DNA from 3 places in the Stenotrophomonas sp. YJH_SMC_48-3 genome. Region 1 is predicted to be linked to each of the others. Evidence: predicted binding sites of a transcription regulator. Region 1 holds the regulator's gene; each other region holds the start of a gene.
The links. The regulator FliA, encoded in region 1, starts transcription of late flagellar genes. The targets are predictions, from matches to a motif close to TAAAGTTTNNCNNNCNNNGGCCGATAA.
Positions count from the first base shown of each region.

Region 2: a site for FliA is predicted at 1,869-1,895, ahead of AC5P65_RS01820 (methyl-accepting chemotaxis protein). Genes of this name have one in related genera too.
Region 3: a site for FliA is predicted at 2,288-2,314, ahead of AC5P65_RS08270 (methyl-accepting chemotaxis protein). Genes of this name have one in related genera too.

Region 1 is NZ_JCAFSQ010000005.1:9,951-13,199, reverse strand. Features, by position in the region: gene flhF (flagellar biosynthesis GTPase FlhF) at 1-68, shown strand, start outside; gene AC5P65_RS09305 (MinD/ParA family ATP-binding protein) at 55-942, shown strand; gene AC5P65_RS09300 (RNA polymerase sigma factor FliA) at 939-1,682, shown strand; gene cheY (chemotaxis response regulator CheY) at 1,740-2,132, shown strand; gene AC5P65_RS09290 (protein phosphatase CheZ) at 2,132-2,737, shown strand; gene AC5P65_RS09285 (chemotaxis protein CheA) at 2,740-3,249, shown strand, end outside.
Region 2 is NZ_JCAFSQ010000001.1:392,016-395,264, reverse strand. Features, by position in the region: gene AC5P65_RS01820 (methyl-accepting chemotaxis protein) at 1-1,840, opposite strand, end outside; gene AC5P65_RS01815 (hypothetical protein) at 2,048-2,773, shown strand; gene AC5P65_RS01810 (arylamine N-acetyltransferase family protein) at 2,829-3,249, shown strand, end outside.
Region 3 is NZ_JCAFSQ010000004.1:221,422-224,670, reverse strand. Features, by position in the region: gene AC5P65_RS08275 (GGDEF domain-containing protein) at 1-233, shown strand, start outside; gene AC5P65_RS08270 (methyl-accepting chemotaxis protein) at 230-2,056, opposite strand; gene AC5P65_RS08265 (DUF5694 domain-containing protein) at 2,635-3,249, shown strand, end outside.

The DNA.
Region 1 (3,249 bases):
GCCTTGAAGATTTGCGCCGAGCGGCCGATATGCCCTGCAACCCGGAGTTGAACCATGCCGTCGCGTGAGTACGCCAAGCTGACCAAGACCTTCCCGCTGTCGGCCACCCGCAGCGAGCCGCTCGGCCCTGTGCGCACCATCGCGGTGACCGGCGGCAAGGGCGGCGTGGGCAAGACCAACGTCTCGGCCAACCTGGCTGTGGCGCTGGCGGGCATGGGCAAGCGCACGCTGCTGCTGGACGCCGACCTGGGCCTGGCCAACATCGACGTGATCCTGGGCTTGAACCCCACCTTTACGCTGGCCGACCTGGTGGCCGGCCGCTGCTCGCTGGACGACGTCATCGTCGAAGGCCCGAACGGCGTGCTGGTGGTCCCGGCCGCGTCCGGTCGCCGCCACATGGCCGAGCTGGCCCCGGCCGAGCACGTCGGCCTGGTGAACGTGTTCTCCGAACTGGAACGCGAACTGGACATCATGGTGGTGGACACCGCCGCCGGCATCACCGATGGCGTGCTGACCTTCTGCCAGGCCGCGCAGGACACCGTGGTGGTGGTCTGTGACGAACCGGCCTCGATCACCGACGCCTACGCACTGATCAAGGTGCTGTCGCGCGAGCGCGGCGTGGACCGCATCCAGGTGGTGGCCAACATGGTGCGCGACCCCAACGAGGGCCGCGTGCTGTACGAAAAGCTGACCCGGGTCTGCGAGAAATTCCTCGCCGATGTCTCGCTGAACTATCTGGGCTGTGTGCCGCAGGATGATTGGCTGCGCCTGTCGGTGCAGCGCCAGCAACCGGTGGTAAAGGCCTACCCGTCCAGCCCAGCCGCGCTGGCGATCACCGAGATCGCGCGCCGCACCGCACGCTGGCAGGCGCCGACCGAACCGCGTGGCGGCGTCGAGTTCTTCCTCGAGCGCATTCTCAAGCAGCGCGGGGTGGCCGCATGAAAGGCGCAGCCCAGTACCGGGAGGTCCAGCGCTCGGCGGCCAACGAGGTCATCTCCCAGCACTCGGACCTGGTGCGGCGCATCGCCCACCACTTGGCCGCACGCCTGCCGGCGAGCGTGGAGGTGGACGACCTGATCCAGGCCGGCATGATGGGGCTGATCGAAGCGTCGCGCAGCTACGACGCCGACCAGGGCGCCTCGTTCGAGACCTACGCCTCGATCCGCATCCGCGGTTCGATGATCGACGAGATCCGCCGTGGCGACTGGGTGCCGCGCTCGGTGCATCGCCGCGCACGCGACGCCGCTGCCACCATCCGCCGCCTGGAACAGAGCACCGGCCGTGCCGCCAGCGCCACCGAAGTGGCCGCCGCGATGGAGATGCCGCTGCCCGAATACCTGCGGCTGATGGAAGACGCCGCGCGTGGCCAGGTGCTGAGCCTGGAGTCACGCATCGAGGACCAGGGCGAGCTGGATACCGTCGCCCAGGGCGGCCCGACGCCGCAGCAGGTGCTGGAGCGCGGCGAGTTCGGCCGCGAGCTGGGCAAGGCCATCGGCCACCTGCCCGAGCGCGAACAGCTGGTGCTCTCGCTCTATTACGAGCAGGAACTGAACCTGAAGGAGATCGGCGCGGTGCTCGGCGTGAGCGAGTCGCGGGTCTGCCAGATCCACGGCCAGGCCGTGCTGCGCCTGCGTGGACGATTGAAGATTTTCGAGGCGGCCGACGCCGGCCTGGAAGAGTGAACATGCCCGAGGCGGCTGCCCCCGGCCACCCGGAATGAACAACAAAGGAACTCTGCTTTGAACAAGAACATGCGCATCCTGATCGTCGACGACTTCTCGACCATGCGTCGCATCGTCAAGAACCTGCTGGGCGATCTTGGCTTCACCAATACCGCCGAAGCCGAGGACGGGCATGCCGCGCTGTCGCTGCTGCAGAGCCAGTCGTTCGATTTCGTCGTCACCGACTGGAACATGCCGGTGATGACCGGCATCGAGCTGCTCAAGGCGATCCGCGCCGATGCCAAGCTGAAGACCCTGCCAGTGCTGATGGTCACTGCCGAAGCCAAGCGCGAACAGATCATCGAAGCCGCCCAGAACGGCGTGAACGGCTACATCATCAAGCCCTTCACCGCGCAGACGCTGGAAGAGAAGCTCGGCAAGATCTTCGAACGCCTGGCGGCCAGCGCCTGATGGATACCACGGTCGACAAGAACGCCCTGGCCCTGCGCCTGCAGGAAGCCCTGGACGCACTGGAGTCCGGTGACGAAGCTGCCTGGCGGCAACGCATCGACGGACTGGTCGCGCTGCGCACGCAGCCGATGATGAGCGGCCTGTCGCGGCTGGCCCGCGAGCTGGGACAGGCGCTGGGTGAACTGCCGACCGTGCCCAGCGAGGCCGGTGAGCTGGATGACGCCTGCGCGCGCCTGGACCACGTGGTGGCGATGACCGAACAGGCCACCCACCGTACCCTGGACCTGGCCGAGGAATGCCGCAGCCTGACCGAACAGCTGCGTGCCGAAGGCCTGCAGCCAGGCCAGGACGCGCAGCTCGAGCGCATCCGCCACAACCTGACCGAGATCGCCCTGACCCAGAGCTACCAGGACCTGACCGGGCAGATCATCCGTCGCGTGGTCGGCATCGTCCGCCGCGTGCACGAGGGCTTCGGCGCACTCGGCCTGCCGCCGGAACAGCATCGCACCGACCCGGCACTGGCCGGGCCGGCACTGAAGGGACTGGACCGCCACGCGGTCTCGCAGAACGACGCCGACGACCTGTTGTCGGATCTGGGGCTGTAAGCATGAGCGCGGTATCCGACGACATCACTGCCGATTTCATCATCGAGGCGCAGGAGATCCTGGACCGCCTCGGCGAACAGCTGGTGTCGCTGGAGCAGGCACCGCAGGACAGCGACCAGCTCAATGCGGTGTTCCGCGGCTACCACACGCTCAAGGGCGGCGCCGGCTTCCTCGGCGTCACTGCCATGGTCGAGCTGTGCCACGCCGCTGAGGAGGCGCTGGGCGCGGCGCGCGCCGGCCAGGCCGTGCTGCAGGCCCACCACTTCGACGCGGCCCAGCAATCACTGGATTACCTGCAGTCGATGCTGGACGCCGTGTCGTCCGGCACCGAGCCGGGCTATGCGCCGCCGGACCTGATCGCCCAGTTCGACGTGCACGGGGGTGCCGTGGCTGCGCCCGCCGCCGCCGCAGCACCCGCCGCGGGGGGCAGCGACCTGATCACCGACGACGAATTCGAGGCGCTGCTCGACCAGCTGCACGGTGGCAATGCTCCGACTGCGATCGCGCCGGCA
Region 2 (3,249 bases), on a different contig from region 1:
CGGTACGCTGCGACAGATCATGGTGACCGGCAACGATCTCACCCACACCGGTGTCGAGGCTGGACGTCGCCTGCTGGATGCGGGTGACGATGCGGCCCAGTTGCGCGACCGTGGCGTTGGCATCGTCGCGCATGCGTGCGAACACGCCCTGCAGCTCACCTTCCATGCGCACGCTGAGGTCACCACGGGCCAGCGCCGCCAGAAGCGCCTGCAGATCGCCGAGGTTGGTCTCGAAGGTCGCCAGCAGGCGGTTGATGCTGGTCGACAACGTGCGCACGAAGCCCTGTTTTCCCTCCAGCGCGATGCGGCCGTGCAGGTCGCCATGTGCGGCGGCGTCGACCAGTGCTGCCACTTCGGTTTCCAGCAGCGTTTCCAGCGCGCGGCTGCGCCACTCCACTGCCACGCCGAGGAAATGCCCTTCGTCGGTGATGGCATTGGCGATCAGCTGGTAGCGCACGCCGGCATGGCCGATCTCGCGCTCCTCGCGCTGGCGTACGCCGGCCAGGCTGGCCAACGCCGGATGCAGGCGTACCGCGTCGCTGCCCACCAGCGCTTCGTTCGGCAGTTCAAGCAGCTGCAGCAATGCCGGGTTGGCGTAGGCGACCTGCCCTTCCGCATCGATCACCATCAGGCCGGTCTGCGCGCTGTCCAATGCCTGGCGCACGCGGGTGTTGCCGCGTGCCACCGCGCGCTCGGTCTCGATGCGTGCGCGCAGGCGCTGCTGCATGTCGACCAGGCGCTGGGCCAGTTGGCCGATCTCGTCGTTGGCGTTGTAGACGCGCAGGGTGGTGTCGAGGCGGTCGTCGGCGATGTCGCTGGCGAAGCGCAGGGTGTCCTGGATCGGCCGGCGCACCGCACGCAGCACCAGCACCAGGCTGGTGATCAGCACGCCGGCCACCAGCAGCAGGGTCAGTGCGAACAGCACGCTCATGGTGCGCGCGCCGGCCTGCTGGCGTGCCTGCGCCCTGGCCAGCGCCGCCACCTGCGCCCGCTGGAATGCGGCCAGTGCAGGCGCTACGTCCGCAGCGGCACCCAGCAGCGACTGCGCTTCCACATCCAGGCCGACACGGGCAGCGGCATACCCCAGCAATGCGGCCTGATACGCCTCCATCCCGGTGCGCAGGGTGTCCTGCACATCCGCAGGCAGGCCCGCCAGCGCGAGGTCGAACGGCAGCTTCTCCTCGCTGGCGCGGTCGGCGTGGGTGGAATCACCGTCGAGCAGCAGCAGTGCCTCCTGCCTTCGCATCTTCTGCAGGGACAGCGCCAGCGCGGGCCGTTGCTGCACATCCACCTGCGCCTGCAGAGTGTCGGCGGCCTGCTGCAGCTGCGCAGCGAGGCCGGCATCACCACGGCCCATCTCGTCGCCCCGTTCGAACAGGGCGGCCACACCCTGCGAGAACGCGTCGGCGGCTTCGGTCAGCGCCTGCAGAGCCTTGCGCCGGCCAGCATCCATCGGCATCGCGCGCAGCGCCTGCAGATCGGTCTGCAACGCCTTCTGCGTGGCCAACAGCTGCGCGCGGTCGGCATCATCGAAACTGCGTGCGTACTGGGCCTGCAGGCGACGCGCTTCGGCCACCCGCGTGGACAGACTGGCAGCCAGATCGCTGCCGCGCTGGTAGCTGGCCTGGCTGCGCGCAGCCAGTGCGTTGGCATGGCCAGTCCAGGCGTAGACAGCAGCGATCGCCACCAGGCCCAGGCCGCAGATCCACAGTGTGGCCTTGAGCTTGTTGGCCACGCTGAGCCGATGTGGCTGCAGCCAGCGCAGCAGCCCAGGGGACGCCGAGTGCAACGCAGCAAGGCGCGTGCGCAGGGACCGGAGGTGGGGGACAACGGCCGACATGACAGACTCCAGGTGGAAAGACGCACCTGTATCGGCCGTATGCGAAGAAACTTTAGGTCTAATTTTCTTCTTCGCGGATCCGATCTCGCTTCTTGTACCGGCAACAAGCGACGATGCGATGACAGAGATCACCTCCATTTCTCATCTCCTGAGAATCCCGACTGATAGAACTACGTTTCACACAACTACCTTGGAGCAACTGCAGCCATGCTTAGCAGCACGGTACTGAATCAGATTCAGACGCTTGGCATCCCTGTCGGGATCGGTACTGTCATAGTTGTCCTCGCAACTATCGTGCGCTGGTTCTTCGGACCTCCTATGGACAGTTTCCACCGCTGGAGAGAGTCAAAGCATCGGGATCGCGAGTACTTGCTGAAGATCGCGGATCATTCAGAGGATGATCTGGAAGCAAGCTGGGTAAAGGAGTCCACGTTGCAGGAGGCATTTCGAGGGCGCTATGGCCTCCTGGTCGGGCGCGAGGAGCGCCGGGCCTACTTCAACCTCATGCGCTGCTACTCGCCAAGCGTAAAATGGCGCCATATCAGGGGCATAAGCACACTGGCACGGCGCAGCATGGATGGCGCCGGCATTGAATTTCACATGCCCAAGCGAGAGCGCCGCTGGCGATACGCTGCCGCTGCTACTGGCATGATCTTCTATCTGTTCGGCAGCGTGCTTTGGGTTGAAGGCCTGCTTTCCGCCATGCATGGCTCTTGGGCGGGAATTGTTCTGGGGGTTCCGGTCGCAGTAATGGGCGCTTTCACAACGCGCGTATCCCTGTTCCCTCTGCAGAGCTACGACGCAGTTGGAAAAGTTATCCAGCCTAATGAGCGTAATGAGTTTCTTTTGATTCCGATCCCCGAGGCAAAGAAGCCAGAGCCCTCCTCTCTCAAGCCGGCGCCAATTGACGCTATTCCGCGCCACCGCGCTTGACCTCAACCCCGGTTGGGGGAGCACAGTGGACATCCCTTCCCCGCCCGGTGTCTCCATGACGACGCTCGATGTCCCCCGCTACCTGCAACGCCTGCAGCTGGATGCACCGCCACCGCTGACGCTGGCGGGCCTGACCCTGCTGCAGCAGCGCCACAACGCACTGCTGCCGTTCGAAACCCTCAGCTGCCTGCTGCGCGATGCAGTACCGATCGACCTGGACAGCGTGCAGCGCAAGCTGCTCGACGACCGTCGTGGCGGCTACTGCTTCGAACTCAATGGCGGCCTGCTGGCACTGCTGCAGGCGCTGGGCTTCGATGCACAGCCGTTGAGCGCGCGCGTGCTGCTGGCCGCCCAGGACGGCGAACTGACCGCACGCACCCACCTGCTGCTGCGCGTGCAGGTGGACGGCGATGACTGGCTGGTGGATGCCGGTTTCGGCAGCCTGACCCCGACCGTGCCGCTGCGCCTGCATGATC
Region 3 (3,249 bases), on a different contig from region 1:
TGGGCGAGCGCCTGCGCGCCGCCGTGGAAGCCGCCGCCCTGCCCGCCACCGAGGCCCACGTGACCATCAGCATCGGCGTGGCCTGGCAGGCTGCGCATGAGGCGGGCGACCCGCGCGGCCTGGTCGAGCGGGCCGACCAAGCCCTGTACCAGGCCAAGCATGCCGGCCGCAACTGCGTGCATGCTGCCCCGGCCATCGAGGCCGGGGAACAACACGCCAATCGGCGCGCCTAGACCGCGCGCAGCACCGCCCCACCGTGCAGGTGCCCGGCCCCGCCCTGCACCCGGAAGCTGGCCACCGTCTGCAGCAGCTGCGCCGACTGCTCTTCCATGCTGCGCGCTGCGGCCGAGGCTTCCTCGACCAGCGCGGCGTTCTGCTGGGTGCCCTGGTCGATCAGATCGACGGCATGGTTCATCTGCTGGATGTCGTCGCTCTGCTGCTGCGCGGCCGTGCTGATCTCGGACATCAGATCACTGACACGGCGCACATTGACCACGATCTCGTCCATGGTGCGTCCGGCGCTCTCAACCTGCGCGGTACCGGCGCCGACATTGGCCACCGACGCATCGATCAGCTGCTTGATCTCCTTCGCGGCACTGGCCGAGCGCTGCGACAGTTCGCGGATCTCGGTGGCGACCACGGCGAAGCCACGCCCGTGTTCGCCCGCACGCGCTGCTTCCACCGCCGCGTTCAACGCAAGGATGTTGGTCTGGAAAGCAATGCCGTCGATCACCCCGATGATGTCGACGATGCGCCGCGATGAGGCATTGATCACCGCCATCGTCTCGACCACCTCATGCACCACATTGCCGCCCCGCGCGGCGACATCGGCTGCCCCACCGGCCAGCTGGCTGGCCTGGCGGGCATTGGTTGCGGTGCGCTGCACCGTCTCGGCAAGACCCTTCATCGACACCGCAGTCTCCTCCAGCGAGGCCGCCTGCTGCTCGGTGCGCTGCGACAGGTCGCTGTTGCCCTGCGCGATTTCAGTCGCACCCACGGCGATGGTGTCGGCCGCGAACTTGATCTGGCCGATGATCGCGGCCATCGCCTCGACCAGCGAATTCACGCCTTCGCACAACTCGGCAATCGGCCCGCTCTTGTCGGCGGTGGCTACGCGCTGGGTCAGGTCACCCAGCTTGGCGGCAGCCACCACCTCTCGGGTCTGCGCCACGGCGCGCTGCATGGCCTGGTTCTCGTGCACCTGCGCGGTGATGTCGGCGGCATACTTCACGACCTTGAACGGCTTTCCGTTGAGGTCGAGGATGGGGTTGTAGGAAGCCTGGATCCAGACCTCGCGCCCGTCCTTGCCCAGGCGCCGATACTGGCCCGCATCATATTCGCCGCGCCCAAGTTTCTCCCAGAACTGGCGATATTCCACGCTGCTGCGATGCCCGGGCTCGACAAACAACGAATGGTGCTGCCCGCGCACTTCGTCCAGGCTGTAGCCGGTCACCGCCAGGAATTTGTCATTGGCCGACAGGATGCGGCCATCCATGCTGAACTCGATCACCGCCTGAGACTTGGCGATCGCCGCAAGTTGCCCCGCCGAGTCGGCCGCCTGCAGCTTCTGCTGGGTGATGTCGGTCGCGAACTTGACCACCTTGTAGGGCCGCCCCTGCCGATCCAGCACCGGGTTGTACGAGGCCTGGATCCAGATCTCGCGCTGGCCCTTGCCGAACCGGCGGTACTGCCCGGCGTCGTATTCGCCGCGCCCCAAGCGCGCCCAGAAGTCGCGGTACTCGGCGCTGCGCGCCTGCTCGGGGTCGACGAACAGGGAATGATGCCTGCCCTGGATCTCCTCCAGCCGGTACCCCATCGCCTGCAGGAAATTGTCATTGGCCTGCAGGATGGTTCCGTCGAGCGCGAACTCGATGACGGCCTGCACGCGATGCAGCGCGGCCACCTGCGCTTCCAGCTCGGTGCGGTCGGTCACCGCCTTCTCTGTGCGGGTGCGTTGCTGTGGCGCCAGTACGCCAAGCAGCGCACGCCACGGCGACCAACGGGTATGCAGCTCGGCCGGCGCCTGCGCGCCCGCCGTGAAGCCTGGAATGAGCATTGTCTGATCCTCGGTGTCCGGTAAGCGGTTGTGACCCGACGGGCGGGATGCCCGGCGGCAACATCAGTTGCCAGGGACTACAGGTGCCAACCGGCACCTCTCGAGCGACTGCCAAGAACGTCTGCTGCGGCTGCGATCGGGATCTGGAAGCGGCGGAACACACTGCGCGGACCGCCCATCGGGGGCAGTCTGGGGTCCTGCGGCGGGTAACTGGAGCGGGATCCAGAGGGAGTATCGGCGATGCCGTCGGCCGCTTTAGCGGCATTCCGCGACGTCCGTCGCAACTCCGTCCATTACAGGCGGAATGCGGTGGACGATTGCCGTGTACTTCACACCTTTCTCACGTGCCTCCGCCTTCACACCGAGGCATTGGGCCAATGAACGGCTGGACCGGATCCGTTCCGCCACCGGTTGGCGGAACGCTGTACAGCGCAGGCGCCGGGAGGCAGCCGACCACATCGCCCACAGAAGGATGCAGCTCAAGGAAAAAAGGTTTACATGACCGATGCGGGGTTCGCCCGCAGGGGAAAACGACCAGCATGAAGGTCCCGCAGGATGCTCATCTACATGGAGATCGCATGTCCCCTCGCTTTGCCAGCCTTCTTCTCCTGGCCCTATGCAGCAGCAATGCGCTGGCCACCGGCATCGCCTATCGACCGGCCTTCCACCCGGACCAGCTGAAGGGACCGCCCGCAGGACGCCCGAACGAAGTGCTGGTGCTGGGCAGCCCACACCTGTCCAGCCTGCCGGAGACCTTCACGCCGGCGATGCTGGAACCTCTGCTGCAGCGCCTGGAAGCCTGGCGGCCCACCGCGATCGCAGTGGAGAACCTGTCCGGCCTGCAGTGTGACTTCATGCGCCGCAATCCGGCCCGATACGCGGAGAGCGTCGCGGACTACTGCGTCGACCCGGCACCGGCGCAGGCCGCCACCGGTCTGGACGTGCCCAGCGCCAACGTGGAAATGGAACGCCTGCTTGCAGATTGGCCCAAGGCGCCAAGCGCTGCCCAGCGACGTCGCTTGGCCGCAGTCTTCCTGGCTGCGGGCGAGAGCAGCTCGGCAGTCGTCCAATGGCTGCGGCTGCCCCGGGAAGAGCGCCGTGCGGCCGACAGCCTGACTCCGGAGCTGGTGCAATTCCTCGACACGCGCATGACCCGCCGCAACGAGGCCGTCTTGGTGGCCGGCGTGCTTGCC